Regions from separate parts of the Cytobacillus kochii genome, predicted to be linked through region 2. Evidence: a T-box and tRNA genes for the amino acid it is inferred to sense, from the RefSeq annotation. Region 2 holds a T-box; the other regions hold tRNA genes.

Evidence for each region. A T-box is a leader RNA that pairs with one kind of tRNA and senses whether it is charged. The one in region 2 lies ahead of tyrS (tyrosine--tRNA ligase), so its partner is inferred to be a tRNA-Tyr.
Region 1: it encodes a tRNA-Tyr, which carries the amino acid that the T-box ahead of tyrS (tyrosine--tRNA ligase) is inferred to sense. The anticodon was not compared.
Region 3: it encodes a tRNA-Tyr, which carries the amino acid that the T-box ahead of tyrS (tyrosine--tRNA ligase) is inferred to sense. The anticodon was not compared.

The regions. Positions count from the first base shown of each region.
Region 1 covers NZ_CP085254.1:1,425,085-1,435,204, forward strand. The annotation lists rRNA gene LG276_RS07580 (23S ribosomal RNA) at 1-1,757, shown strand, start outside; rRNA gene rrf (5S ribosomal RNA) at 2,073-2,189, shown strand; tRNA gene LG276_RS07590 (tRNA-Asn) at 2,209-2,283, shown strand; tRNA gene LG276_RS07595 (tRNA-Ser) at 2,286-2,379, shown strand; tRNA gene LG276_RS07600 (tRNA-Glu) at 2,395-2,469, shown strand; tRNA gene LG276_RS07605 (tRNA-Val) at 2,474-2,549, shown strand; tRNA gene LG276_RS07610 (tRNA-Met) at 2,560-2,633, shown strand; tRNA gene LG276_RS07615 (tRNA-Asp) at 2,637-2,713, shown strand; tRNA gene LG276_RS07620 (tRNA-Phe) at 2,768-2,843, shown strand; tRNA gene LG276_RS07625 (tRNA-Thr) at 2,847-2,919, shown strand; tRNA gene LG276_RS07630 (tRNA-Tyr) at 2,931-3,014, shown strand; tRNA gene LG276_RS07635 (tRNA-Trp) at 3,018-3,091, shown strand; tRNA gene LG276_RS07640 (tRNA-His) at 3,098-3,173, shown strand; tRNA gene LG276_RS07645 (tRNA-Gln) at 3,220-3,294, shown strand; tRNA gene LG276_RS07650 (tRNA-Gly) at 3,300-3,374, shown strand; tRNA gene LG276_RS07655 (tRNA-Cys) at 3,394-3,467, shown strand; tRNA gene LG276_RS07660 (tRNA-Leu) at 3,499-3,587, shown strand; tRNA gene LG276_RS07665 (tRNA-Leu) at 3,609-3,691, shown strand; tRNA gene LG276_RS07670 (tRNA-Gly) at 3,695-3,765, shown strand; gene LG276_RS07675 (ABC transporter ATP-binding protein) at 4,111-4,926, shown strand; gene LG276_RS07680 (iron-hydroxamate ABC transporter substrate-binding protein) at 4,990-5,910, shown strand; gene LG276_RS07685 (iron ABC transporter permease) at 5,915-6,955, shown strand; gene LG276_RS07690 (iron ABC transporter permease) at 6,952-7,959, shown strand; gene LG276_RS07695 (B3/4 domain-containing protein) at 8,087-8,752, opposite strand; gene queG (tRNA epoxyqueuosine(34) reductase QueG) at 8,840-9,979, shown strand; gene LG276_RS07705 (amidase domain-containing protein) at 10,069-10,120, shown strand, end outside.
Region 2 covers NZ_CP085254.1:3,478,434-3,488,553, reverse strand. The annotation lists gene LG276_RS17735 (transglycosylase domain-containing protein) at 644-3,568, opposite strand; T-box leader at 3,749-3,972, shown strand; gene tyrS (tyrosine--tRNA ligase) at 4,039-5,289, shown strand; gene LG276_RS17725 (glycosyl-4,4'-diaponeurosporenoate acyltransferase) at 5,352-5,849, opposite strand; gene LG276_RS17720 (glycosyltransferase family A protein) at 5,846-6,979, opposite strand; gene LG276_RS17715 (NAD(P)/FAD-dependent oxidoreductase) at 6,986-8,476, opposite strand; gene LG276_RS17710 (phytoene/squalene synthase family protein) at 8,489-9,352, opposite strand; gene LG276_RS17705 (NAD(P)/FAD-dependent oxidoreductase) at 9,365-10,120, opposite strand, start outside.
Region 3 covers NZ_CP085254.1:3,800,832-3,810,951, reverse strand. The annotation lists rRNA gene LG276_RS19550 (23S ribosomal RNA) at 1-2,177, shown strand, start outside; rRNA gene rrf (5S ribosomal RNA) at 2,450-2,566, shown strand; tRNA gene LG276_RS19540 (tRNA-Glu) at 2,597-2,671, shown strand; tRNA gene LG276_RS19535 (tRNA-Val) at 2,676-2,751, shown strand; tRNA gene LG276_RS19530 (tRNA-Thr) at 2,768-2,843, shown strand; tRNA gene LG276_RS19525 (tRNA-Lys) at 2,858-2,933, shown strand; tRNA gene LG276_RS19520 (tRNA-Leu) at 2,943-3,024, shown strand; tRNA gene LG276_RS19515 (tRNA-Gly) at 3,046-3,120, shown strand; tRNA gene LG276_RS19510 (tRNA-Arg) at 3,124-3,197, shown strand; tRNA gene LG276_RS19505 (tRNA-Pro) at 3,206-3,282, shown strand; tRNA gene LG276_RS19500 (tRNA-Ala) at 3,296-3,371, shown strand; tRNA gene LG276_RS19495 (tRNA-Met) at 3,399-3,472, shown strand; tRNA gene LG276_RS19490 (tRNA-Ser) at 3,489-3,581, shown strand; tRNA gene LG276_RS19485 (tRNA-Met) at 3,596-3,669, shown strand; tRNA gene LG276_RS19480 (tRNA-Asp) at 3,673-3,749, shown strand; tRNA gene LG276_RS19475 (tRNA-Phe) at 3,769-3,844, shown strand; tRNA gene LG276_RS19470 (tRNA-Tyr) at 3,858-3,941, shown strand; tRNA gene LG276_RS19465 (tRNA-Trp) at 3,945-4,018, shown strand; tRNA gene LG276_RS19460 (tRNA-His) at 4,025-4,100, shown strand; tRNA gene LG276_RS19455 (tRNA-Gln) at 4,118-4,189, shown strand; tRNA gene LG276_RS19450 (tRNA-Cys) at 4,196-4,266, shown strand; tRNA gene LG276_RS19445 (tRNA-Leu) at 4,271-4,352, shown strand; tRNA gene LG276_RS19440 (tRNA-Gly) at 4,370-4,440, shown strand; tRNA gene LG276_RS19435 (tRNA-Ile) at 4,448-4,524, shown strand; tRNA gene LG276_RS19430 (tRNA-Asn) at 4,535-4,609, shown strand; tRNA gene LG276_RS19425 (tRNA-Arg) at 4,625-4,698, shown strand; gene LG276_RS19420 (FixH family protein) at 4,999-5,754, shown strand; gene LG276_RS19415 (DUF4931 domain-containing protein) at 5,943-6,707, shown strand; gene rodA (rod shape-determining protein RodA) at 6,839-8,011, shown strand; gene LG276_RS19405 (Ger(x)C family spore germination protein) at 8,054-9,124, opposite strand; gene LG276_RS19400 (GerAB/ArcD/ProY family transporter) at 9,121-10,120, opposite strand, start outside.

The sequences.
Region 1 (10,120 bases), 2.1 Mb from region 2:
GTACCGGGGCTAAACGTATCACCGAAGCTGTGGATTGAACATCGTTGATGTTCAGTGGTAGGAGAGCGTTCTAAGGGCGTTGAAGCTAGACCGTAAGGACTGGTGGAGCGCTTAGAAGTGAGAATGCCGGTATGAGTAGCGAAAGATGGGTGAGAATCCCATCCACCGAATGCCTAAGGTTTCCTGAGGAAGGCTCGTCCGCTCAGGGTTAGTCGGGACCTAAGCCGAGGCTGAAAAGCGTAGGCGATGGACAACAGGTTGATATTCCTGTACCACCGTATTCTGTTTGAGTGATGGGGGGACGCAGGAGGATAGGGTAAGCGCACGATTGGATGTGCGTCTAAGCAGTTAGAGGGACCATGAGGCAAATCCCATGGTCATATACCTTGAGCTGTGATAGCGAGGGAAATTTAGTACCGAAGTTCTTGATTCCACACTGCCAAGAAAAGCCTCTAGCGAGGAATAAGGTGCCCGTACCGCAAACCGACACAGGTAGGCGAGGAGAGAATCCTAAGGTGAGCGAGAGAACTCTCGTTAAGGAACTCGGCAAAATGACCCCGTAACTTCGGGAGAAGGGGTGCTCATTAGGGTGTTAAAGCCTTGATGAGCCGCAGTGAATAGGCCCAGGCGACTGTTTAGCAAAAACACAGGTCTCTGCGAAGCCGCAAGGCGAAGTATAGGGGCTGACGCCTGCCCGGTGCTGGAAGGTTAAGAGGAGAGGTTAGCTCACGCGAAGCTTTGAATCGAAGCCCCAGTAAACGGCGGCCGTAACTATAACGGTCCTAAGGTAGCGAAATTCCTTGTCGGGTAAGTTCCGACCCGCACGAAAGGCGTAACGATCTGGGCACTGTCTCAACGAGAGACTCGGTGAAATTATAGTACCTGTGAAGATGCAGGTTACCCGCGACAGGACGGAAAGACCCCGTGGAGCTTTACTGTAGCCTGATATTGAATTTTGGTACAGCTTGTACAGGATAGGTAGGAGCCTTAGAAGCCGGAGCGCTAGCTTCGGTGGAGGCGTCGGTGGGATACTACCCTGGCTGTATTGAAATTCTAACCCACATCCCTTATCGGGATGGGAGACAGTGTCAGGTGGGCAGTTTGACTGGGGCGGTCGCCTCCTAAAGAGTAACGGAGGCGCCCAAAGGTTCCCTCAGAATGGTTGGAAATCATTCGTAGAGTGTAAAGGCACAAGGGAGCTTGACTGCGAGACCTACAAGTCGAGCAGGGACGAAAGTCGGGCTTAGTGATCCGGTGGTTCCGCATGGAAGGGCCATCGCTCAACGGATAAAAGCTACCCCGGGGATAACAGGCTTATCTCCCCCAAGAGTCCACATCGACGGGGAGGTTTGGCACCTCGATGTCGGCTCATCGCATCCTGGGGCTGTAGTCGGTCCCAAGGGTTGGGCTGTTCGCCCATTAAAGCGGTACGCGAGCTGGGTTCAGAACGTCGTGAGACAGTTCGGTCCCTATCCGTCGTGGGCGCAGGAAATTTGAGAGGAGCTGTCCTTAGTACGAGAGGACCGGGATGGACGCACCGCTGGTGTACCAGTTGTCTTGCCAAAGGCATCGCTGGGTAGCTATGTGCGGAAGGGATAAGTGCTGAAAGCATCTAAGCATGAAGCCCCCCTCGAGATGAGATTTCCCATAGCGCAAGCTAGTAAGATCCCTGAAAGATGATCAGGTTGATAGGTTAGAGGTGGAAGTGTGGCGACACATGTAGCTGACTAATACTAATCGATCGAGGACTTAACCAAAAACGAAAAGCGAAAGCGCCTTGCACAGGTGCGACAAGCATAAGAGACAGATTTGACAGGAGGTTGTTCTTTAACCTCATGAAAAATTTGACTTATGACCTCGAGCACCTAGGCGCTGTAGCTGGACAATACGAAATGCGGGCGGCTCCTAGCCGCCGCAGCTAGACAGCACTACGTAAGTAGTAGCCTACAGCACGCATTCAGGCGATTACTCAAAACAATCTTCTTCAACATTACCTAGTTTTCAGAGAATGATTTAAAATTTCTCTTGAAATTTTCATAAAAGACGTTATAATAATAAATGTCTTTAAAAAGTCCGGTGGCGATAGCGAGAAGGTCACACCCGTTCCCATACCGAACACGGAAGTTAAGCTTCTCAGCGCCGATGGTAGTTAGGGGCTGTCCCCTTGTGAGAGTAGGACGTTGCCGGGCATACATACTATTATATTATTCCGCAGTAGCTCAGTGGTAGAGCATTCGGCTGTTAACCGAACGGTCGTAGGTTCGAATCCTACCTGCGGAGCCAATGGAGAGCTGTCCGAGCTGGCCGAAGGAGCACGATTGGAAATCGTGTAGGCGGTTTATAGCCGTCTCAAGGGTTCAAATCCCTTGCTCTCCGCCATTAAACATATAAACTGGCCCCTTGGTCAAGCGGTTAAGACACCGCCCTTTCACGGCGGTAACACGGGTTCGAATCCCGTAGGGGTCACCATTTTGGAGGATTAGCTCAGCTGGGAGAGCATCTGCCTTACAAGCAGAGGGTCGGCGGTTCGATCCCGTCATCCTCCACCATTCATATTATCGCGGGGTGGAGCAGTCCGGTAGCTCGTCGGGCTCATAACCCGAAGGTCGCAGGTTCAAATCCTGCCCCCGCAATTTGGTCCGGTAGTTCAGTTGGTTAGAATGCCTGCCTGTCACGCAGGAGGTCGCGGGTTCGAGTCCCGTCCGGACCGCCACTACATAAATTCACACAAATGTATTAAAAACATATTGTAAAACGTATAAGTTTTGGCTCAGTAGCTCAGTCGGTAGAGCAAAGGACTGAAAATCCTTGTGTCGGCGGTTCGATTCCGTCCTGAGCCACCATTTGCCGGCCTAGCTCAATTGGTAGAGCAACTGACTTGTAATCAGTAGGTTGGGGGTTCAAGTCCTCTGGCCGGCATCGTTTTTCATGGAGGGGTAGCGAAGTGGCTAAACGCGGCGGACTGTAAATCCGCTCCTTCGGGTTCGGCAGTTCGAATCTGCCCCCCTCCACCATCTAGGGGTATAGTTTAATGGTAAAACGAAGGTCTCCAAAACCTTTGATGTGGGTTCGATTCCTACTACCCCTGCCAATTATGGCGGTTGTGGCGAAGTGGTTAACGCATCGGATTGTGGTTCCGACATTCGTGGGTTCGATTCCCATCAGCCGCCCCATTATTTTAAATTCACTTTTTTTGCTTTCATGCATAGAATATACAAATGGGCTATAGCCAAGTGGTAAGGCAACGGATTTTGATTCCGTCATTCGCAGGTTCGAACCCTGCTAGCCCAGCCAGATTTGCGGAAGTAGTTCAGTGGTAGAACATCACCTTGCCAAGGTGAGGGTCGCGGGTTCGAATCCCGTCTTCCGCTCCAAATATTCATTTATATTGATGGCGGCATAGCCAAGTGGTAAGGCAGAGGTCTGCAAAACCTTCACCACCGGTTCAAATCCGGTTGCCGCCTCCAATACATATTCATTAGTTTTTATACACCTCATGCCGGGGTGGCGGAACTGGCAGACGCACAGGACTTAAAATCCTGCGGTAGGTGACTACCGTACCGGTTCGATTCCGGTCCTCGGCACCATAATTAAATAAAAGAATATTTGCCGGTGTGGCGGAATTGGCAGACGCGCACGACTCAAAATCGTGTTCCATCACGGAGTGTCGGTTCGACCCCGACCACCGGTATTTGCGGGTGTAGTTTAGTGGTAAAACCTCAGCCTTCCAAGCTGATGATGAGGGTTCGATTCCCTTCACCCGCTTATATGGAAGTTAAGGACTGTAGACAATCTCTATTTATTAGTAGATTGCCTACAGTCTTTTTTTAGTAGAAATGACTAGTTATGGTGTTTTTTACTAAACTTAAAGAAGTGTATAATGACTTAAAGTGAAGAAATGGATGAAAGGCTCCAGTAACGTGAAATGCATTCTCCTTAAAAAAATATATGTAGAATACAGGTTGGTTAACAAGAAATATGCTGGAAATGAAAACTTTTCGGATTGATGGTTGACAGGATAGCTTTTATTAGATAAAATTTTCTTTGAAGTTGATAATCATTATCAATGACGTGATGATGATCTAAAATGTTCGGATGGAGTGAATGACCTTGTCTAGATTATTTACTGAAGACTTAAGAATTGCATACGGTGATAGAGAGATTGTGAAGAACTTAAACATGATGATACCAGACGGTGAGATTACGGCTATTATTGGGCCGAATGGTTGCGGTAAATCGACTGTCTTAAAGACGATTGCAAGAATTATCCAAGCCAAAGCTGGGTCTGTATATCTTGATGGTAAGCAAATCAGTAAGGAATCGACAAAAGCGATTGCACAAAAAATGGCCATTCTTCCTCAATCTCCTGATGCTCCTGAAGGCTTAACAGTTTCAGAGCTAGTATCTTATGGAAGATTTCCATATCAAAAGGGTATGGGGAGATTAACAGCAAAAGATCGCCAGGTGATAGATTGGGCACTCCAAGTAACAGGAATTGCAGAATTTAAAGATAGAGAAGTAGATGCATTGTCTGGTGGACAGCGGCAAAGAGTATGGATTGCGATGGCTTTGGCTCAAGAAACTGATATAATTTTATTGGATGAGCCGACTACATATTTAGATATGTGTCATCAATTGGAAGTATTAGAACTGTTAAAAGAGCTTAATCAGTTAGAAAATAGAACAATTGTTATGGTTATTCATGATTTAAACCATGCAGCAAGGTTCGCTGATTATTTGATTGCTATGAGAGCAGGCAAAATTATTAAAAATGGTGCTGCGAAGGAAGTTATGAATAAGCAGATTTTAAGAGAAGTATTTAATATTGATGCAGAAATTGGTATTGACCCACGTACACAAAAACCAATCTGCTTAACGTATGACTTAATTGATAGTAGGATGGTAGTTCAAGAGCAAGTCGTTTAATGATTTGCTTCTTTTTTTGACTATAATTGAGAATGATTATTATTATAAAGGTGGATGGAAAACTTGAAAAAGCAATTGGTATTTTTATTTTTTATTCTATTATTAGTTTTAACTGCTTGCGGAAATGATGGGAATGAATCGTCAGGTGAACGCAGTAAGGAAACGGAAAAAGAAACATTTACATATGAATCAGAAAATGGAGAAATGGAGTTACCAGCTAATCCTAAAAGAGTAGCATCAATGGCTTATACTGGTAATGTTCTATCATTAGGGATTACGCCAGTAGCAATAGATGAGTGGTCTAAAGCGAACAAATTTTACGGTGATAAACTGAAAAATTCTGAAGTTATTACAGCAGATAATGTAGAGAAATTATTAGAATTAGAACCAGATTTAATTATTGCATATTCAACTGACGAAAATTTAGATAAATACAAAGAAATCGCGCCAACCGTCACATTAACTTATGAAAAATATGGCTATTTAGATCAACACCTTGAAATAGGTAAGGTGTTAGGAAAAGAGCAGGAAGCACAAGCATGGGTGGAAGAGTGGAAAGAAAAGACAGCTGCTGAAGGTGAGAAAGTAAAAGAGGTAATTGGTGATGATGCGACTGTTATGGTATTTGAGACATTTGGTAAAGACATGTATGTGTATGGAGAGAACTGGGGACGAGGAACAGAAATCATCTATCAAGCACTTGGTTTAAAAGCACCTAAAGCGGTAGAAGAAGAAGTATTTGGACCAGGCTACTTAGCTATATCTTCAGAAGTCATACCAAAATATGCTGGAGATTATATTTTCCTAGGAGATGGACAAGGAGCCGATAATTCATTTACTGAAACTGATGTTTGGAAAGGCATCCCAGCAGTGGAAAATGACCGCGTGTTTACATTTGATTCTTCTTCTTTCTATTTTAATGATCCCATTTCATTGGAAGAAGAATTAGCATTTATCGTTGAAAATTTACTTGGGGCTAAGTAATATAATGAAAAATAATACTTTTAATGAAGCAAAGGAAAAGAAAATATATGCACGTCCTGCAATTGCTTCTATTATTCTAGCACTAAGCTGCCTACTTTTAGTAGGTAGCTTAGTTTTGGCTATTTCAGTTGGAGCAGCGAGTATTTCATTTGCAGATGTTTGGCAAGCTGTATTTGCTTATCAACAAGGGAACGAAGACCACCAAATTATAAGAAGTATACGATTACCTCGTGAGCTAGGAGCTGCTGTTGTCGGCGCGGCTTTCGCTGTTAGCGGTGCCATTATGCAAGGAATGACAAAAAACCCTTTAGCAGATCCAGGTTTACTAGGTTTAAATGCAGGTGCAAGTTTAGGACTAGCGATTGCCTTCTCATATGTAGGCAATACAAATTATATGATTATCATGTTATTCTCATTTATTGGAGCAGGGATTGCTGCTTGCTTAGTATTTGGATTTAGCGCAATGAAAAGAGGTGGGATGACTCCACTAAAAATAACGTTAGCTGGTGCAGCAGTTACTGCATTTCTTTCATCGATTGGAGAAGGGATAGCACTTATAAACAAACTATCACAAAGTATTGCCTTTTGGACTGCTGGTGGCGTTTCAGGAACAACGTGGGCGCAGTTGCAAATTGTTACACCTACAGTACTTTTCGGTATTATAATTGCCATTATGCTCTCAAGAAGTTTGACTGTATTAAGCTTTGGAGAAGATGTGGCTAAAGGCTTAGGGCAAAGAACTTTTATTGTTAAGGCTGTGCTTATGACGGTTGTGCTTATATTAGCAGGTGCCGCGGTTTCTCTTGTTGGGGCGATTGCTTTTGTTGGTTTATTAATTCCCCATATCGTGAGATTTTTAGTCGGTACGGATTATAGATGGATTATTCCGTGTTCAGCTGTAATAGGTAGTGTGTTTTTAGTTTTAGCCGATACGGCAGCAAGAATGGTTAATCCTCCCTTTGAAACACCAATGGGGGCAATTGTAGCAATACTTGGCCTACCTTTCTTCTTGTACCTTGCAAGAAAGGGGAGATCATTAATATGATTAGTGCCCGCCACTTTAAACGTTCAATTATTATCATTATCTCGACGTTTGTGTTACTATTGCTTATCTTTACAATTAGTGTAGCTACGGGATTTGCCTCTTTAAGTCCGGATCGTCTTTTGCCAACATTACTTGGGGATGGAACGGCAAAGGAAAACCTGATTCTATTTACCTTTAGATTGCCGAGGATACTGATTGCGGTGCTCGCAGGTATGGGTTTAGCTTTGTCAGGTGCAATCTTACAGAGCATTACGAGGAACCCGTTAGCAGATCCGGGAATACTAGGGATTAATTCAGGTGCCGGTTTGTTTGTCGTTTTCTTTGTTTTGTTATTTGGAAATAGTACAGGCAATCATTTATATTTGTTGCCACTATTCGCTTTAATTGGAGGATTAATTACCGCTATATTTATCTACCTTCTCTCTTACAAGAGAGGGGAGGGTATTCAACCTGGTAGAATGCTTTTAGTTGGTGTAGGATTAGCTGCTGCTATAAATGGTGCATTGTTAACTCTTGCTTCTAAAATGGCTAGAGAAGAGTATGATTTCTTCGCCAACTGGGCTGCAGGGAGAATATGGGGAGATGATTGGTTATTTGTCTTTGCTCTACTTCCTTGGCTTGCAATATTAATTCCGTTCATTTACTTTAAATCAAATACGCTTAATACTATGGCTTTAAATGAAGAGCTTTCTGTAGGTCTTGGAGTTAAAACGAATAAGGAAAGGTATACACTGTTATTGGTCTCCGTGGCCTTAGCAGCTGCTTCAGTATCCGTTAGTGGTGGTATAGCATTTATCGGTTTGTTAGCACCCCATATTGCAAGAAGCTTAGTCGGTCCTAGACATCAGTTGTTTTTGCCTGTTGCGGCAATGTTTGGAGGCTTACTTTTACTTTCAGCAGATACGGTTGGCAGAGTTTTACTTGATACGATTGGCATACCAGCGGGAGTAATTGTATCATTTATTGGGGCGCCGTATTTTCTATATTTAATGGCTAAAAAATAGTAGACTTAAAAAACCTGAACAAAATAAGAGTGAACAGCACCCCACTTGTTAGACATAATCTAACAAGTGGAGGTGCATTTTTTCTATGGCCAAATTTAATGCTGAAGAAAAATAGGATATTATTTTTTTAAACTATTACCTCAACTTGACCATTACCTCCATGTACTTGGATAAACATTTCTTTTAGTGAGTTGAGCAGTGCTTGTGCCTCATCTGTTTCTATGGAGTGTCTTAAAAAGACGACTTGTAATGCATTAGTTGTCTGTTCATTAACATTTGTTCTAGTAGAATCTACAAATGGACTACCAAACGGCCCAAGTGAATCACTTAAAATAATTAAGTTTTTTAGTGAATTATCACGCCCGTTTAATCCTTCGTAAACTTCTCCATCATGTCCGATCCTCACATCAATATTTCCGTTGAGACAGTCTAAATCGTATATGCCTATCGGGACTTCGTACTTTAATGAGAAAAAATTATTAATATCAGCGGCACTGTTGATGCTTTGTAAGTAGTTCTGTTTTTTAATTCTTCGATACATCGCTTCAGCAGAATGACGATATTTGTTGGGGTCTTTACCCGTTTGTTTGAAAATACTTCGCCATTCTTTTATCCCTGCAAATTCAGTTATATTCTTTTCTTCAAGATCAAAAAATAATGACTCTTGAAAGAGCTGTAAGCGCCCCTTTACCATTTGGGGAGAACCTGATATAGTGATATGATTGTATGTAATGATGCCTATTTTGAATTGAGGGAATAAGGTCTTTAAATCTTTTGAAATGTTGATTGCCAATGTTTACACCTCCTGATTTTATAATAACAAGTTTATCATGAGAGGGAAGATGAATCACATGGAAAACCAAGGAGGAGTGAATAATTCTTGAATATAGCTGAACTAAAAGAAGAAATCATTCGTTATAGTAAGACGATTGGAATAGATAAGATTGGATTTACAACTGCCTCAACCTTTGATGGTTTGCGGAATAGATTAATGAAACAACAAGAGCTAGGATACCAATCGGGTTTTGAAGAGCCTGATATAGAAAAGAGAGTCAACCCTGCACTATTGATGGATCAACCGATGTCGATTATTAGTATTGCCCTAGCTTATCCAACAAAGATGAGAGATCGCGTAGTGAGTAAACCGGGTGAGAGAAGAGGTATTTTTTGCCGTGCTTCTTGGGGAGATGACTATCATTTAGTGTTGAAGGATCGGCTAAGTAAGTTAGAAGCCTACTTGGAAGAGCTTGTTCCTGATGTCCGATTTACATCAATGGTCGATACAGGTGCTTTATCTGACCGTGCTGTAGCTGAGCGAGCCGGTGTAGGGTGGAGTGGAAAGAATTGTTCTATTTTTACACCTGAATTCGGCTCTTACGTCTATTTAGGTGAAACCATCACAAATATTCCTTTTGAACCGGACGAGCCACTAGAGTCAAAGTGTGGGACTTGTACGAAATGTATTGATGCTTGTCCTACAGGTGCACTCGTTCAAGGCGGGCAACTAAATGCGCAACGTTGTATTTCCTTTATTACGCAAACAAAAGGATTTATGCCAGATGAGTTTCGCGAAGAATTAGGGAATCGAATTTATGGCTGTGATACATGTCAAACGATTTGTCCAGAAAATAAAGGCAAGGATTTTCATTTTCATGAAGAAATGGAGCCAGATTCAGAAATAGTCAAACCTTTATTAAAACCAATACTTCATATGAGCAATAGAGAGTTTAAGGAGAAGTTTGGTCGTCTTTCTGGTTCGTGGAGAGGGAGGAAACCTATTCAGAGAAATAGTATTATCGCTCTAGCTCATTTTAAGGATGAATCAGCTGTGGGAGATTTAATCATGTTAATGAAAAAAGACCCACGGCCAGTAATTAGAGGAACAGCAGCATGGGCATTAGGGAAAATTGGAGGAGAAGAGGCAGAAAAAGCCTTACAAGCAATGCAAGCTACAGAAGAGGATCCCGAAGTCCAAGAAGAAATCGAAAAAGGTTTAAAGATGTTTAATCCTATTATGTAGTATGTGAGAAAGTAATGCGATTACTTTCTCTTTTTTTATCGTTAAACCCCTTTTATGAACATATGCATGTTAATGGAGGGAGTGATAAGATGAAAGAACAATTGCAAGAACTATTAGAAAAAAGGGTCAGGCAATGTGTCA
Region 2 (10,120 bases):
AAGTAGAAATTTGTTTAGAAAAGATAAGATGTAATGTAGTTTGATTTTTAATTGATATGAAGAAGAAAAAATTCTACTTAACTGCTATTACATTCCTCTTAAAAGATTTTGAGAATCCTTTCCGTACATCAAAAGGTACTCTCTCTTTCCATTTCATAACCCCAATTTTTAATGGCTGTAGTAACGAATCCCTAATTCATCTGCCAACCCTTTAACTTTTAGACCTTTTCATATATCTTTTACCCGGTGTTATGTGAAAACTCTCCTATGAATATCTGTTAAAACTTTATCCTTTCTTTGCAATAAAAAAATCCCCTCCAAGTAGCATTCTTCCTTCATGGTAAGATGAAGGCTTTTTTGAATATCTACTTTAAGGGGATATTAAACAACTGGTAAACTTTAGTAGTACCACTTCGAGAATGATTTACTTTGTTTAGTTATTTTAGGGTAGTAACAAATGTCATTGTGTTTTTTTCTATAAATTCTTTCTTACATGCCCGATTATCCTGCTCTTTTCGTATTCTTCAGCTTTGATTTTAGACTATCGCCAATTAATTCTAATCAAACGGAATTTACACCAGGCGTTTAATTTTGTGCGAATGACATCTCTTTTAATTTGAAAAATGAAATGACCAGATTCCTGCTATTCTTCATCACTCGTATCCGGTTGATCTTCTTCCGCAGGAGGATTTTCTGTTTCACCTTGAGGCTTTTCCTCTTCCGGTTTTTCTTCTGGTTTGCTATCCGTTTCTGTTTCCTTATCTGTTTGTTCCTCTTTAGGCTCGTTTTCTTTTGCTTTTTCTTTTTCTTCTTGTTGTGGCTTCTCTTCTTCCTTCACTTTTCCAACTTGGACTTTGCTTGAAGGTGAAGATTCATTACCGGCAATATCAACTGCTGTAACATGGTATTCACCATTGCCACCTTTATAGCCTAAGGAGTTACCGGCTTTGATACTGGCTACTTTTTTACCGTCTTTATATACACGATAACCAATGACGTCATTTTCAGGATGTTGCCCCCAAGTAATGGAGTTACCTGATGCTTTAGCATTTGGTGCAGCTGGCTTTTTGCCATTTTCACTCATTTTATCGGCTGCAACGAGTACTTTAGCCCATTTATCCCTTTTCGGTAATAAGTCACTTGGATTCGCTCTAATGCCAAATAGTTTTTCAATATAATCGGCATCTATGACCATACCAGGATCAGAAAATTCCGCTGGTGTGGATTCAAGTGCCAAATACTTTTTATCCCCTATATGGACAATTCTACCTGTTCCAAGACTATCATCTGATTTAGACGGAACGTATTTTGCATTAAAGATGTCAGTATCAACAAGCCCTGCTTCAGAGCAAGCTTGAGAAGGGATTAAACCACTAATTGCACAGAATGAGCGACTGACTATACCATCAGGTCGTTTAAAGGTTTTATCTGGCTTCATGAGTTCAGGATTTGCATCATAAGCAGCGTTCATCAAATCAGCCCATAAGTAATTATTACGTGCGCTATAAGATAAACTACCACTTGCTTTTAGAGACTTAGGCGTATCGTAGCCACTCCATAGACCAGCGGTAACATTTGGGTTAGACGCGACAAACCAAGCATCTTCAAAGTTATTACCTGTCCCTGTTTTTCCTGCCCAATCGGCACTAAATTTTAAACGGTTTTTAACAGCAGTGGCTGTCCCACTATTAATAACCCCACGCATTACATCTATTGTTAAGTATGCTGTTTGTGGAGTAAAGACTTCTACTTCCTTCGTTTCATGTTCGTAGATGACATTGCCTTCTTTATCAGTAATCTTATCAATCATATAAGCATCTACGAATTTACCGTTATTAGCAAATGTTGTAAATGCATTCGTATTTTCCTCAACGGAAACACCATTTGTTAATGAACCTAATGCAGCTGATCTATTCGTTTTATCTTCTGCGGTTAATGTGGTTATACCCATCTTTTCAAGATATTGTGCCGGATTTTGGCTCAAAATATCGGTATAAAGTTTAACGGCAGGGACGTTATAAGATTGTTCAACGGCATACCTTGCTGAAACTAAACCATGGTAGGTAAAAGAATAGTTTTTTGGCCAATAGTCACTTGAACCTGGATTTAAGCGCAGTGGCACATCGGGAAGAATACTTCCTGGTTGTGCTGCACCAAGTTCGAATGCAGGACCATATACAAGTAATGGTTTCATGGTTGAGCCGTTTGGTCTTAAAGTATCGGTTGCATGGTTAAGGTCTTCATTTAAGGATACACCCTTGCCACGACCACCAACAAAGCTCAGAATTTTCCCTGTACTGTTTTCAATAAGTTGTCCCCCAACTTCCACTGGTTCCATTACTTCTTTTTCTTCACCATCGATTACATAGGTTGCACTTTTGGCAGGCCCGTAGTTAGGATAATCTTTAACAACTTTTTGCCAAGCTTCATAAATATCTTTATCAATAGTTGAGTGGACATGATAACCATTCTGTCTTAATGCTCGATCAGCTAAAATAAGATATTCGTTTTTAAGGTCACCAGTTAAATCAGCTTCTTCATATCCATCTTGTTCTGCTAAGATGGATGCTAAAAGTTCTTTGGCACGGTCTTGAATTTCATAAGTTAAATAAGGGTATTTTTCAATCGCATCATCATTTTTCGGTTTTCTAAAGTCAGCAACAATATCATACTCACTAGCTTCTTTATATTCTTTTTCAGTAATTCTTTCATCATCGTACATTCTCTTAAGTACGACTTTCATACGATCAATGCCTGGTTGCAGAGACTCCTCATCCTTCAAGCCACCACCTTGTTGGAATGGTGTATAACCAAAAGGTGACTGAGGCATACCAGCAATGAAAGCTGCTTGCGGAATAGACACATCTTTAGCATCAACACCAAATAAACCTTGGGCAGCAGCCTGAACGCCAGCGATATTTCTACCTTCTGCATTGCGGCCAAAAGTAGAGACATTTAAATAAGCTTCAAGAATCTCCTCTTTATCGAAATAGTTCTCTAACCTTAATGCGAGTAAGATTTCTTTTGCTTTACGATCAAAAGAAACTTCGTTTGTTAAGATCTGGTTTTTTATCAGTTGCTGAGTTAATGTACTTCCTCCAGATTGAGTAGAGGCGTTAGTTACTTCTTGAAACAGTGCACGTAGGATAGCTTTTGGTACCACACCTTCGTGCTCATAAAAGTACTCATCCTCTGTGGCAATAACAGCATCTCTCAAATATGGTGAAACATTTTCTAGCTTCACTTCTTCTCTTTCAAGGTCCGTTCTTACATTCCCTAAATATACATCACCAGCGAAATATAATTTTGAGGTTTCCTCATAATTATAGATATCTTTTTGCATATTTTCATAAGAACGAAGGGGTTCATCTTTAACAAGAGAAGCAAAATAGCCAATACCTGTGGCACCTGCAAATGCCCCACCTAAAATAACGGTAATGGCAAGTATTAATAATAAGTTCCATATAACTTGATATGTAATACGTGCGCCTTTTTTGGTTTTATTATGAGTTAAAAAACCGAACGCGGCTTTTGCTTTTTCTATTATCTTGCTGAAGGTTTCATTCATTCGTTCATCCCTCCTAAAATCAAATACATTATAGCATAACCTAACAGGTAATATGACAAGGTTCGTCATAAAGTACAAAATTCATATTTTTCCTATTATGATAAAAAAAAGTTGAAAAAAACGTCATATTGACATTGGTTATTCTTTTATGATAAAAATGCATTATTACGATTCAATTTAATATTAGCGTTGATGGGTCATAAGTAGTCATTCTATCCCTGTTTTCAGAAAGTCGACGGTTTGCTGTGAGTCGATACAAATAGAAGTGCGAAATACCTCCCGGAGCTTTTACTGCGAATGAATATATCTAGTAGTAGTAAACGGTATTTCCGTTATCAGTGAAGAGTGGAGAATAAGGGTGTTCTCAAACTGGGTGGTACCGCGCAAAGAAATGCGTCCCTGCAATAAGCAGGGGCGTATTTTTTTTTGGATAATAGTTTATCTTTTATGAAATAAAGGAGGAAAAGTGAATGAATTTATTAGAAGATTTACAGTGGAGAGGCATTATTTATCAACAAACAGATGAAGAGGGAATGAAGGATCTTTTAGAAAAAGAAAAGATTTCCTTATATTGTGGGATGGATCCGACTGGTGATAGTATGCATATTGGTCATTTATTACCCTTCTTAACATTGAGGAGGTTTCAAAATGCTGGGCATCGTCCGATTGTGTTAGTAGGGGGGGCAACAGGGTTAATTGGTGATCCCAAGGCGACAGAAGAAAGAACACTGCAAACGATTGAGAAAGTACAAGAAAATGTTGCTTCTTTATCACAGCAATTAGAACGTATTTTTGATTTTGAAGGAGATAATGGAGCGACATTAGTCAATAATTACGACTGGACATCGAGTATGAATATTGTCACTTTCCTCAGGGATTACGGTAAACATATTGGGGTTAACTATATGTTAGCTAAGGATACGATAGCTAAAAGATTAGAATCAGGCATTTCTTTTACGGAATTCACTTATACGATTTTACAAGGGATGGACTTTAAGCATCTTTATGAAAATCATCAATGTAAAATTCAAATTGGCGGCAGTGATCAGTGGGGAAATATTACAACTGGGCTTGAGCTTATCCGTAAAATGGTTGGAGAAGGTGCGAAAGCATACGGTATGACCATTCCGCTTGTGACAAAAGCTGACGGTACGAAGTTTGGGAAAACAGAAGGTGGAGCCATTTGGCTAGATGCCGAAAAAACATCACCTTATGAGTTTTATCAGTTCTGGATTAATACGGCAGATGCAGATGTTATTAAATACTTGAAATACTTCACCTTCCTATCACGTGAAGAAATCGAAGCTTTGGAAGTAGCTGTCCAAGACGAGCCTCATTTACGTAAAGCCCAAAAGGCATTAGCAGAAGAAATGACGAGACAAATACATGGTGAAGCAGCATTGAACCAAGCGTTGAAAATTACTGAAGCCTTATTCAGTGGACAAATTAAAGAGTTAACCGCTGCGGAAGTAAAGGAAGGATTTAAGGATGTTCCTTCTTATCAACATACTGGAGAGGGCAATATTGTTGACTTGCTCGTAGAGGCTAAAATTTCGCCTTCTAAAAGACAAGCGAGAGAAGACGTAACGAACGGTGCAATCTACATTAACGGTGATCGTATGCAACAGGTTGATTATCAGTTGAGTGAGCAAGATAAAATAGAGGGTCAATTTACAGTTATTCGTCGCGGGAAGAAGAAATATACATTAATTCAATATTAAAATGAAGTAGCCTATTTCTAATCTGAAAATTAGAGATAGGCTGCTTATCTTTAGTAAACAGTTCATCTAAATTTTTTTAATGCTATTAAGCGTATTAAGCGTGGCCGATTATAGCGTTGTACGATAATAATAGGTAAATTAAATAGTAATGCATAGGCAACCATTACCCAACCTGCCCAAATGGGGTTCCAAATGAAAAATAAACATGCAGGTGGTATGGATAGCCAGTGGGTGAGCTCTGCTCTTCTAGATTCATATAAGAAAACTTCAAGGTCTGACAGAGATACACCCTGTAAGTGTTGTTTTTCGTATCCTTTAGAAATAATATGCTTACCATCTGGAATTTTATGTTTCCACTGTCTTACCTTCACCAGCCACTGCCAAAGCTCTCCGTTTTTCTCCCATTTTTTTGATTGATAAAGAGGAGAATCATTTTTAAACCAACGGAGTGGTAGAGAAGCTAGTAAAAGAGATAAACTGATGTGAATGAAACCCCATGCAAGAATATTAACTGTCAAAAGAGCGAGTGGTGTAAGGGTGAAAATCGGAAAAATATTCATACTTTTACCTTTCTACCACGCCAGTTCACCCTTTTTTTAATCCGCGTTAAATAAAGAGAATATACAAATGTTAGTGTAAAGAAACAAAATAAAAATGGATAAAGGACAATACTCGCTATATGAAAACGACCGATTTTTTGAGACTGCAATATAAGATGATAGATGTAAAGAAGATAAAATCCTAATGAAATAAGTAATAAGCTAAGACTGCTTTGCCATAGTGACAATAAGATGAATGCAACGGAAGAAAAGGCACCGGCAATCCATAAACTTATTAGTATGGTAATAAAAGAATGAGTAGCCTTTGAAGCTGTAGCAAAGCTTTTAGTCCAACCTTCAATCAAACCTTTGATCCCCTCTGGGTACATACGAAAGCTGATAAGGTCTTTACCGCTAATACAATGGACTGGGAATCCCTCTTTACTAAAAATTCCTCCTAACACAAGATCATCCATAATCGCTTCCCCGACTTTTTGATGCCCGCCTGTCTGTAGATATTCATGTGTATTACATAAGATACACGGACCGAATGCACCTGCAGGTGGTATTTTTTGACGAAAAATGGTAAAGACATTCATGCCTGCAAAAACAATCATATTAAATAGTAAGGATAAGTTTTCATAGGATTTTTGAATACGATGAAAAGGCTGTACAGAGAGAATACCGGTTTTTCCGTATCTTTCATATGTTTGCATTAAATTCTGCAAGCTATCAGGATGTTCAAAGAATGTATCAGCATCAAGGAATAATAAGAAATCACCATTCGCTTCGTTCGCGCCAAGCCAGCAGGCCGCTGACTTTCCTTTCCAATTTTCTCTTAATGTGTTGGTATTTAAAACTTTTGCACCGTAATGCATAGCAATAGAAGCTGTGCTATCTACCGAACCATCATCGATGACAATAATTTCTCTTGGCTGCATAATTTGTTGCTGTAATGAAGTGAGTAAGTTCGGCAATCGTTTCGCTTCATTTCGTGCGGGTATAATAATAGATACCTGTTTGATAAGCGGCGCAACCAGTTTTGTACTTTTTTTTTCAGCAGTGGGAATATCCCATAACATTAGCTTCCCAGAAAGGAGGCCAAATATAATGAACAAGACAAGTATGGTGAGAATACCGGTCAGAACCATGATTTGTTACGCCCTTTCTTTTTCAGCAGTCATTATTTTATCACGCACTTGCATACCGCTAAGTGTGACCATCGGCATACCGCCACCTGGGTTTACGGTTCCGCCTGTGAAAAATAAATTCTTATACTTTTCACTTTGTTTAGGGTGTTTAAAGCCTTTGTTTTTGCTCTTATCAGAAACGGTTCCATAGATAGAACCACGATGAGAGTTGTATTTTTCTTTAATATCTTCAGGTGTCCAAAAATCCTCTGTAACAATGGATTGACGTAAATTAGTCAAGCCCATTTCTTCTAATTTAATGAGTACAGTCGTCCTTAAATGCAAATAATCCTTTTTTGTGAAGGGCTGATCTTGAATATACGGGATATGTGGCAGCACCTTAAGATTTTCATGGCCAACTGGAGCCTGACTTGGGTCTGTTTTATTGACATTGACTAAATAGATCGTTGGATCATCTGGTAGTTGTTTTTTATGAAATACTTTATTCATCTGCGTCTTTAAATCTCTTGAGAAAAAGAAATTATGATGACGTAATTGTGGGTATTGATTTTTAACACCAAGATGAATCACTAAACCTGAGCTAGAGGGCTCAAACTTTTTTTCAAGTTTATTAATGTAGCCTATGTTTTCATTCAATAAAAATTGATAGGTTGGAATGACTTCCATATTGGAAATATAATAATCAGCCTTTAAGGTGGTACCATCTGCTAGAATGGCTTCTGTGACTTGATTTTTGCTAGTAGATAATTTTGTTACCTCTTGACCGTGGTAAATATGAACACCAACTTCTTGAGCAAGTTTTGTTAAACCTTCTGCAATTTTGTGCATACCACCAGGTACATACCATACCCCTTGCTTATGCTGCATATAAATCATCATATTAAGTATAGCTGGTGCATCATAAGGTGAAGAGCCAACATATTTGATAAAATAAGAGAGCATTCTCTTGAGATGATGATGACTAATATGATGCTCGATGGCATCATACATCGTGGAAAATAAATCAAACCCTCTAAGTGAGCGGATGATTCCGTGATGTTTGATTACTTCTAATGTTGAATCAAGCCCATGCTTATAGTAACCTTCATTAGTCATTTCATATAACCCTTTACAATAATGAAGGAACTGCTCATATTCTTCTATATCCTTGGATGTTAAATCATCATTTTCAGTGAGCATTTGTTCTAAATTTGAGAAGAGATCAAGCATTTTTCCATCTGGAAAGAAAGCACGCCATTGGTGTGCTACTTCCTTTATTGGAATATATTCAGACATCTGTTTGCCACTGCCGTTAAACAATCTTTCAAAAATATGCGGCATGGTTAAAATACTTGGCCCAAGATCAAAACCAAACCCATCTTGCTCAAGCCTATTTAATTTTCCACCGAGGTGAGCATTTTTTTCATATAATGAAACTTGAAAACCGCTCTGTGCTAAGGAAATACTAGTGGACAGTCCGCCGAGTCCACCGCCGATGACAATGGCTGTTCGCTTCATTAATTATCCCCCTTAATTAGCTAAATCCATTCTTGTATTATTTAATATATCCGCCACATCATCATAGATCATCGCATGCTTTTCTTTAAAACAGTTATATTGTTTGTTTCTAATTTGTGCTAAGTAGCTTCTATAAACTCTTGCAGCGGATAATACTTGGAATTGAGAGTCACGATCAAATAGATGATAGCTCGTTTCAAAGCTGTCATATTCGCTTTCGGCCTTTTGGGCAAGTTCCTCCCATATTGAAATAAATGAAGGGTTAATCACACCTCTTGAAAGTTCTCCAGTTGAATATTGATATTTTACTAGCAAATTTTCTGGGATATATATACGTTGATGATTGCGATAATCTTCACCAATGTCTCGTAAAATATTTGTTAATTGCATAGCATTTCCTAATTTAATAGCTATTGGTCTTAGTTGTTGATAATGCGTCTTAGCGATAATAGGTAGCAGCATAAGGCCGACAGTTCCGGCTACATGATAACTATACTTCAACAACTCATCAATTGTACGAGGGGCTTTGAAGGAAATATCCATTGCTTGTCCTTCTAATTGTTCAAAAAAAGGTTGAATATTCATTTCATAGCGGTTAAATACATCTCGTAATGCTCTCCATAAAGGTAAATCTAGCTCCTTATTATGTTGAAACAGGACAAGTTCATCGTGTAGTTGCTCCAGACGGGTAACTTTTTCCGCCGTACTGTCATGAAGGTCGACCGCATTATCTGCCATTCTACAAAAAGCATAAATGGCATACACTGCATTCGCTTTTTCCTTCGGTAGATGAGAAAAGGTATAGTAAAAACTATTTGAATAGTTTTGGATGATTTTTTCACAATAATAATAATCGTCTAATAGCTGCTGATTCATTACATGCCCCCCTTAAATTTTCTCGTATGCTTTCTCGTCATCTAATATAAGCTCCTCTGAGGCAATTTTTGCTGATAATAAAACAATCGGTACGCCTGCGCCAGGATGTGTACTACTACCGGTAAAGTAAAGATTTTCACAATAAGTAGCTTTACTTTGCGGGCGTAAGTGATTGCTTTGGGTCAAATTTGGTCTTAATCCAAAACACGCTCCATTATAAGCGTTAAATCGATGTTTGAAATCCATTGGAGTGATATGTGTTTCAGAAATAATGTGTTCTTCAATATCTTCGAATCCAGGCATGGTTGATAATTTTTTCATGACTTGCTCGCGGTAGTGTTGCGAGGTTTCATGCGTCCATTCATCCTTAGCTGTAGAGAGCTCAGAAACAGGAACAAGTATATAGAGACCATCTTTATCTTTAGGTGCCATTGTTTCATCAAGTTTTGAGCCGATATAAACATAAAAAGAGGGGTCATTTAATTGATTACCTTCGAATATATCGTCAATGTTTTTCTTTAAAGATTGACTAATATAAAAATTATGGACAGTGTCTAGTTGCTCCACTTTTTTATCCAACCCTATATACATGAGAAAGCAGGAACATGAATATTTCATTTGATCAATCTTTTTATCTGTATATTTCTTTCCTTTAGTGCGCTGATCTTGAATGAGATGTTTCATGGCATGAGGAAAGTCTGCGTTGCACATAACATAATCAGAATGGACAACTTGGTTGTTTGCCTGTATACCATATGCTTTTCCATT
Region 3 (10,120 bases), 320 kb from region 2:
AGGTAACACTGGATGGAGGCCCGAACCCACGTACGTTGAAAAGTGCGGGGATGAGGTGTGGGTAGCGGAGAAATTCCAATCGAACTTGGAGATAGCTGGTTCTCTCCGAAATAGCTTTAGGGCTAGCCTCATGCGTAAGAATCTTGGAGGTAGAGCACTGTTTGGACTAGGGGCCCTCATCGGGTTACCGAATTCAGACAAACTCCGAATGCCAAAGATTTATCCATGGGAGTCAGACTGCGAGTGATAAGATCCGTAGTCAAGAGGGAAACAGCCCAGACCACCAGCTAAGGTCCCAAAGTATACGTTAAGTGGAAAAGGATGTGGAGTTGCTTAGACAACCAGGATGTTGGCTTAGAAGCAGCCACCATTTAAAGAGTGCGTAATAGCTCACTGGTCGAGTGACTCCGCGCCGAAAATGTACCGGGGCTAAACGTATCACCGAAGCTGTGGATTGAACATCGTTGATGTTCAGTGGTAGGAGAGCGTTCTAAGGGCGTTGAAGCTAGACCGTAAGGACTGGTGGAGCGCTTAGAAGTGAGAATGCCGGTATGAGTAGCGAAAGATGGGTGAGAATCCCATCCACCGAATGCCTAAGGTTTCCTGAGGAAGGCTCGTCCGCTCAGGGTTAGTCGGGACCTAAGCCGAGGCTGAAAAGCGTAGGCGATGGACAACAGGTTGATATTCCTGTACCACCGTATTCTGTTTGAGTGATGGGGGGACGCAGGAGGATAGGGTAAGCGCACGATTGGATGTGCGTCTAAGCAGTTAGAGGGACCATGAGGCAAATCCCATGGTCATATACCTTGAGCTGTGATAGCGAGGGAAATTTAGTACCGAAGTTCTTGATTCCACACTGCCAAGAAAAGCCTCTAGCGAGGAATAAGGTGCCCGTACCGCAAACCGACACAGGTAGGCGAGGAGAGAATCCTAAGGTGAGCGAGAGAACTCTCGTTAAGGAACTCGGCAAAATGACCCCGTAACTTCGGGAGAAGGGGTGCTCATTAGGGTGTTAAAGCCTTGATGAGCCGCAGTGAATAGGCCCAGGCGACTGTTTAGCAAAAACACAGGTCTCTGCGAAGCCGCAAGGCGAAGTATAGGGGCTGACGCCTGCCCGGTGCTGGAAGGTTAAGAGGAGAGGTTAGCTCACGCGAAGCTTTGAATCGAAGCCCCAGTAAACGGCGGCCGTAACTATAACGGTCCTAAGGTAGCGAAATTCCTTGTCGGGTAAGTTCCGACCCGCACGAAAGGCGTAACGATCTGGGCACTGTCTCAACGAGAGACTCGGTGAAATTATAGTACCTGTGAAGATGCAGGTTACCCGCGACAGGACGGAAAGACCCCGTGGAGCTTTACTGTAGCCTGATATTGAATTTTGGTACAGCTTGTACAGGATAGGTAGGAGCCTTAGAAGCCGGAGCGCTAGCTTCGGTGGAGGCGTCGGTGGGATACTACCCTGGCTGTATTGAAATTCTAACCCACATCCCTTATCGGGATGGGAGACAGTGTCAGGTGGGCAGTTTGACTGGGGCGGTCGCCTCCTAAAGAGTAACGGAGGCGCCCAAAGGTTCCCTCAGAATGGTTGGAAATCATTCGTAGAGTGTAAAGGCACAAGGGAGCTTGACTGCGAGACCTACAAGTCGAGCAGGGACGAAAGTCGGGCTTAGTGATCCGGTGGTTCCGCATGGAAGGGCCATCGCTCAACGGATAAAAGCTACCCCGGGGATAACAGGCTTATCTCCCCCAAGAGTCCACATCGACGGGGAGGTTTGGCACCTCGATGTCGGCTCATCGCATCCTGGGGCTGTAGTCGGTCCCAAGGGTTGGGCTGTTCGCCCATTAAAGCGGTACGCGAGCTGGGTTCAGAACGTCGTGAGACAGTTCGGTCCCTATCCGTCGTGGGCGCAGGAAATTTGAGAGGAGCTGTCCTTAGTACGAGAGGACCGGGATGGACGCACCGCTGGTGTACCAGTTGTCTTGCCAAAGGCATCGCTGGGTAGCTATGTGCGGAAGGGATAAGTGCTGAAAGCATCTAAGCATGAAGCCCCCCTCGAGATGAGATTTCCCATAGCGTAAGCTAGTAAGATCCCTGAAAGATGATCAGGTTGATAGGTTAGAGGTGGAAGTGTGGCGACACATGCAGCTGACTAATACTAATCGATCGAGGACTTAACCAAAACGAAAAGCGAAAGCGCCTTGCACAGGTGCGACAAGCATAAGACGGATTTGACAGGAGGTTGTTCTTTAACCTCATGACAAATTTGACTTATGACCTCGAGCACCTAGGCGCTGTAGCTGGACAATTCGAAATGCGGGCGGCTACTAGGCGCCGCAGCTGGACAGCACTACGTAAGTAGTATCCTACAGCACGCATTCAGGCGATTACTCAATAAATATCTTCTTCAACATTACCTAGTTTTGAGGGAACGATTCCCTTACAATTTCATAGTCCGGTGGCGATAGCGAGAAGGTCACACCCGTTCCCATACCGAACACGGAAGTTAAGCTTCTCAGCGCCGATGGTAGTTAGGGGCTGTCCCCTTGTGAGAGTAGGACGCTGCCGGGCAAACTACCCCATTTTTTGGGGTTATTTTTTGGCCCCTTGGTCAAGCGGTTAAGACACCGCCCTTTCACGGCGGTAACACGGGTTCGAATCCCGTAGGGGTCACCATTTTGGAGGATTAGCTCAGCTGGGAGAGCATCTGCCTTACAAGCAGAGGGTCGGCGGTTCGATCCCGTCATCCTCCACCATTTTTTTTGTATATTTGCCGGCCTAGCTCAATTGGTAGAGCAACTGACTTGTAATCAGTAGGTTGGGGGTTCAAGTCCTCTGGCCGGCACCACTCGTGCTTTGTACGAGCCATTAGCTCAGTTGGTAGAGCATCTGACTTTTAATCAGAGGGTCGAAGGTTCGAGTCCTTCATGGCTCACCATTTAAATTTGCGGGTGTGGCGGAATTGGCAGACGCACCAGACTTAGGATCTGGCGCCGCAAGGCGTGGGGGTTCGACTCCCTTCACCCGCATTAGTTTTATAATGAATAGTTGCGGAAGTAGTTCAGTGGTAGAACATCACCTTGCCAAGGTGAGGGTCGCGGGTTCGAATCCCGTCTTCCGCTCCAGATGCGCCCGTAGCTCAATTGGATAGAGCGTTTGACTACGGATCAAAAGGTTAGGGGTTCGACTCCTCTCGGGCGCGTTTTATTTCGGGAAGTAGCTCAGCTTGGTAGAGCACTTGGTTTGGGACCAAGGGGTCGCAGGTTCGAATCCTGTCTTCCCGACCACGAATACTTTTTAGGGGCCTTAGCTCAGCTGGGAGAGCGCCTGCTTTGCACGCAGGAGGTCAGCGGTTCGATCCCGCTAGGCTCCACCAATTTAATTTTTATAAAATATATTTTATGGCGGTGTAGCTCAGCTGGCTAGAGCGTACGGTTCATACCCGTGAGGTCGGGGGTTCGATCCCCTCCGCCGCTATTGCTTTTTTATTAATGGAGGAATACCCAAGTCTGGCTGAAGGGATCGGTCTTGAAAACCGACAGGGGTGTTAAAGCCCGCGGGGGTTCGAATCCCTCTTCCTCCGCCATTAATATTTATTATCGCGGGGTGGAGCAGTCCGGTAGCTCGTCGGGCTCATAACCCGAAGGTCGCAGGTTCAAATCCTGCCCCCGCAATCTGGTCCGGTAGTTCAGTTGGTTAGAATGCCTGCCTGTCACGCAGGAGGTCGCGGGTTCGAGTCCCGTCCGGACCGCCATTTACATATTTATTATTTTGGCTCAGTAGCTCAGTCGGTAGAGCAAAGGACTGAAAATCCTTGTGTCGGCGGTTCGATTCCGTCCTGAGCCACCATTTATTCTTTTTTGGAGGGGTAGCGAAGTGGCTAAACGCGGCGGACTGTAAATCCGCTCCTTCGGGTTCGGCAGTTCGAATCTGCCCCCCTCCACCATCTAGGGGTATAGTTTAATGGTAAAACGAAGGTCTCCAAAACCTTTGATGTGGGTTCAATTCCTACTACCCCTGCCAATAATGGCGATTGTGGCGAAGTGGTTAACGCATCGGATTGTGGTTCCGACATTCGTGGGTTCGATTCCCATCAGTCGCCCCATTTTTCAATTTACTTATTGGGCTATAGCCAAGTGGTAAGGCAACGGATTTTGATTCCGTCATTCGCAGGTTCGAACCCTGCTAGCCCAGTTTTATGGCAGCATAGCCAAGTGGTAAGGCAGAGGTCTGCAAAACCTTTATCCCCGGTTCAAATCCGGGTGTTGCCTTTATGCCGGTGTGGCGGAATTGGCAGACGCGCACGACTCAAAATCGTGTTCCTTCGGGAGTGTCGGTTCGACCCCGACCACCGGTATGTTGAAGTTCTTAAATGCGGGTGTAGTTTAGTGGTAAAACCTCAGCCTTCCAAGCTGATGATGAGGGTTCGATTCCCTTCACCCGCTTAAATAGGGGCCTATAGCTCAGCTGGTTAGAGCGCACGCCTGATAAGCGTGAGGTCGATGGTTCGAGTCCATTTAGGCCCACCATTTATATTATTCCGCAGTAGCTCAGTGGTAGAGCATTCGGCTGTTAACCGAACGGTCGTAGGTTCGAATCCTACCTGCGGAGCCATACATATTTTAGTTTGCGCCTTTAGCTCAGCTGGATAGAGCAACAGCCTTCTAAGCTGTGGGTCAGAGGTTCGAATCCTCTAAGGCGCGTCAAAGCTCTTAAATCTTCTATAAGGTTTATGAGCTTTTTTTGTATGATTAATTTTAAATTAAGCTTCTAGGCATCTAGTTGAAAGCTTTGTAGAAAAGTAAAAAAAAGCTTCCATAAATGGAAGCCAAAAAGGGGGATTTACACTTGTAATAGAAGTTTCTCCTAATAAATCTTTTTATATACCTATATTTTCTTTATTTTACATATTTCTCTCATTAACAAATTATTTCACTTTTCTAACACATATTATTAGTAAAATAGATGAGAAAGATTAGATGTTTAAGAAAGAGGGGCTTTTTATGAAGAAGTGGATATCAACGTTTTCTGTAATCATGATTATTTTTCTTGCTGCTTGTGGAAATGCGGGGAATGATGCAAACTCTAGTGGTGGCGAAGGATCAGTTCCTGCTGCAATCGATGCCAGTATCTCGATACCAAGTCAGATTAAAAGGAACGAAGAAGTACGCTTAGAAGTTACTGTTACTCAGGGAGACGAGTCTGTGGAAGATGCAGATGAAGTAAAATTTGAATTGTGGGAAGATGGGAAAAAGGATAATAGTGAATTAATAGAAGCAGAACACGAGAATGATGGAAAGTATGTTGCATCCTATACATTTGAAAAAGATGCTATCTATCATATTCAGTCACATGTCACCGCAAGAAGTATGCACACTATGCCTAAAGTTAAAGTGGCGGTAGGCAGTGCTGAAATAGATAGCGAAGAAGAAAATCAAGGCCATAGCACACATGAGCATGATGGAAATGTAGCGATACATATAAGTCCTACTGCTGATATTAAGACGAATGAGGAAACTCCATTTGATATTCATATTACGAAAGAAGAACAAGGACTTGAAGAGGCTAATGTGAGGTTAGAAATCGTTCAAACGATTGATGAACATCAGGTGGCTTGGGTAGATGCAGTAGAGGAAACTAGTGGGATGTATACAGCAACACATGCATTTACTGATAATGGAACATACAAGATTGTCGTTCATGTTGAAAATGATGAAGGATTACATGAACATAGTGAATTTGAGGTCATAGTAAATTAACAGTAAAAGAAAGATATTTGCATATGCAAATATCTTTTTTATCTTATTTAATAATGTACTTTTGTTACGCAAGTGAAGTTGCCTTTAATATTGATGAATTTTATACTAATCATAATCAAACTTTCACACTATAAAGAAGAAGCCCTTTATAATAGAAGTAAGTAATTGAAATCAGGAGAGAATAACTAATGACAAATACTCATTTATTTTTTAATACAAGCATTGGTAAACAGAAACCTAATAGTATAAGGAATAAAGAACAAGTGTGTCCGTTCTGTCAGAGAGAACAATTGACGAACATTATTGCGGAGGATGGTCCAATCATTTGGTTGGAGAATAAATATCCCGTATTAGAAAATGCTCATCAAACGGTCTTAATCGAGACAGCTGAGTGTGACACGGAACTTTCACAGTATGATGACAACCATTTAGTCAGATTGATTACATTTGGTTTAGACAAGTGGTTAAGTATGGAGAAAAGTGATAAATACAAATCTGTGATTTTTTTCAAGAATCATGGGCCGCATTCAGGTGGAAGCATTGCTCATCCTCATATGCAAATTGTTGGTTTATATGATGTCGTGTATCAAAATAAGGTGCAGGCTGACGATTTTGTAGGAGAATTGATTGATCAACATGGTGATACTGAATTTTCTTTATCGAATAAACCTCGTATTGGTTTTTATGAATTTAATGTTAAATTAGGACAGAAAAAGGATATTGCAGCGTTTGCTAAATATATTCAAATGGCAACCAAATATATTCTGAGGGATTTTCCTTTTACATGTAACAGCTATAATCTATTTTTTTATCATTTCGAGAATGAAATATATGCAAAAATCGTCCCTCGATATGTAACAAGCCCTCTTTTTATCGGATATTTCTTGCCACAAGTACCTAATAACATCATGTGGATGGTAAAGGATATTCAAAGTAAATATGTACAATTATAATATGCATTTTTCTTTGTTACAAAAAAGAAATATACGTAGCTGTTGTGATTTTCATTTAAAAAAAATATAATGAAGTATTGTACACAGATTATTTTTAATGAAGAGCCTTTGTTTCATAAGGAGATTGATTAATGACTTCTAAACGAACGACAACATCGAGAATTGATTATACTTTAGTTCTTATTTTATTTTTATTGTTTTTAGTGAGCTGTATTTCTATATATAGTGCACAAACGACTGAACAATACGGTGAGAATTTTTTACTTAAACAAATTGTATGGTATGTAGTGGGAATAGGGATTATACTAGCAGTCATTACTTTAGATGCTGAGCAATTAAAGAAAATTTCTTGGTATGCTTACGGTTTTGGACTATTGCTACTTGGATTTCTTGTTGTCGCACCTGAAAGTATTGCTCCTGTAATTAATGGAGCTAAATCATGGATACGGTTGCCTGGTCTTGGACAAATACAGCCCGCTGAGTTAGTAAAGGTTTTTCTCATATTAGCTCTAGCCAGGGTCATCGATGACCATCATCAAAAGACACAATTAAAAACTGTGAAAACAGATTTTTTCCTATTATTTAAAATGCTAATTGTTACTGGCTTCCCTTTGTTGCTCATCATGCAACAACCAGATTTGGGGACTTCCTTGGTAATTTTAGCGATTTTGCTCGGAATGGTTTTTATCTCAGGTATCACTTGGAAAATACTCGCGCCTATTGTAAGTGTAGGTGTAACTTTAGTTGTTGGTATTTTTTATTTTGTATTGTGGCATCCAGAGTTGTTGGAAAAATATTTGGGCGTGAAGGAATACCAATTGGGGCGAATTTATTCTTGGATCGATCCTTATAATTATCAAAGTTCTACAGGTTTTCAACTAACGCGCTCCTTACTTGCCATCGGTTCTGGTGAGACAACAGGAAAGGGCTACGGCACAAGGGAAGTTTACTTACCAGAAAGTCACACAGACTTTATTTTTAGTATCATAGGAGAAGAGTTCGGTTTTATTGGGGCAAGTGTGGTTGTTAGTTTATTTTTCTTATTGATTTATCATTTAACTAAAATAGGCATCAGTACAAGAACGCCATTCTATACATATGTTTGTGTAGGGGTAATTAGTTTAATAACTTTCCATGTCTTTCAAAATATCGGAATGACAATTGGTGTTTTACCGATTACAGGAATCCCACTACCGTTCATTAGTTATGGAGGAAGCTCACTAATGGGTAATATGCTTGCCATGGGACTAATTTTTTCAATTGGCTTTCATAGTAAACGGTATATGTTTTCCAGATCTTCCTAAGAAAAAGAAACCCGAGAATTTAAAATTCTCGGGTTAATGCTGTTAGATAGATGCACCAGTATCCAGTATGATCACCTTCGGATCAACTTTAATATTTAAGTCAGGATATCCCTCTTTCCATTCTTTATAATCAAAATTCCTTATTTTTGTGCTATAAACCTTACCTAGTCCGATTGGGTCGGCATCATCTTCTTGAAAAGACTTAATAAGCGCTGAACATTCATTTTTTATTTTTTTATTGATAAAATTCGTTATCTCTTTTATTTTTTTATCATCGATATTATTTCCGGAATATTCTTTTATATTACCTTGGACTTTAATTTTGATAGTGATGTTTGTTGGATCTTTTTTATCTAATTTATATTTATGATTGGAATGTATACTTTTAATAGCCACTTTTTCACCATCCGGCAAGTCGATAGAGAAGTCACCTCTACTATAACGATCAACGAGTAATTTAAAATAAAATAATTTATCACTTGGGAGAATTTTATATGCAGCATGATCTTTAAATAATGATATGCCCGCTAGTTCGATTTCCTGTTCATTGATTTTTTTGATATGTGGTAAGAAGATATCCTTCCCTTCCTGATAAAAATCTCTCATAAATAAGGTTAAGTTCGTTTTAGGTAAATCTCCATAGTCAATATTATGTTCAATTAAGTCAGAAATAAAGGTTCCATTTCCTTGTGGGCCATATTCTCCTTTTAAAATTTCCTCCGTACTACTATCAGTAGTTGCGAAGTAGATTCGTTTGCCAATGGAAGCATCTCGTTGATAGGCGTCTACATAAACAGTTAATCCACGTTCGGCAATGGCAATATTATATAATGTAAGCCTTAAACCTCCGACTACAATTGGATTGGGTGATTGCCGGTTTGCTTTATACAGTGTCTCTCTCCTGAGATCACCGGTTGTTGTAACAGTTTTGTTCTCTACACTCATTTCTTTGTTGAATATTTCCATAAGAAAGGTTGTCTTTAACAAATGCTCATCACTCGTATCAGGGTCAAAGCCAGTTGCGACTGCAATATTGAGTTCATCTATTATTCTTTTCTGTACACATCCAGTTAGTATGAACAGGCAGCAAATGATACATAACCATTTTTTCATGTTTTCTTCACCTTCTTTATAATGAGGGATAAACAGTACAATAAGGGAATATAAACAAATACAAGAGCTACAGACACCAGTTCAACCACTTGATTAAACCTTTCAATATCTAAGCCTTTCTCTAAAAAAGTAACGATAATAACTGAGATGGCTGAAATCAGTATGGAACCTTTTCTTTGCTTTAATTTAGTGGCTCTTTTAAGTAACCTTGAAGCAATCCAAAGAGAGAGACATATATTCGGTAATAATATCAAACACCAATTGGCAACCCCAATATACTCAAATCGTTCAACAAATGGAAATTGCACCATTTGCCACATAGAGAGTGTAGCCCAAATCGTATTTTCTAATTGTTTTTCTGAGAAATAGGAAAAAGCGATAATCGCTAATATCGTATAAAAAATTGTTGTCGTGGCGACTCCGATATGGGCCCATTTTTTCGATTTCTGCGGTTGGTTAATAAAAGGGTAGATAAATAAAATCGCTTCAAATCCAACAGAAGTTAGTGACATATGATAAGAAGCTTGAAGTAATTCGGTGATTTTATGTTGCCAAATCGGTAATAAGTGGGTGAAGTCAGCGTACTTTAGAGTAAAGGTGAATGTAAATACTAAATAGGCTGGCAAAATGGTTCCAAAAAAACAAATACCCACAACTGTCCTAAGTCCACCGTAGACAATATATATTGATAGAAGTAAGAACAATACCGAAAACGCAAAATTATTTATATCTGGAAACATCCATATTTGAATAACTTCGATAAAATTCAATATAAAGGAAAGAAGGTAAGTGATATAAAATAAAACAAAGGCGAAGCTTGCCACTTTACTAATGAATCGCCCAAAAAGAAACTCATGAACGGTAATAATATCTCCATTAACCATTTCACATAATTTGTACATCATCCATAATACAATATGAATATAAACACCTAGAATGAGAATGGAAATCCATGCATCATATCCAGCATAGTCGGCAATAATTCTTTGATATCCT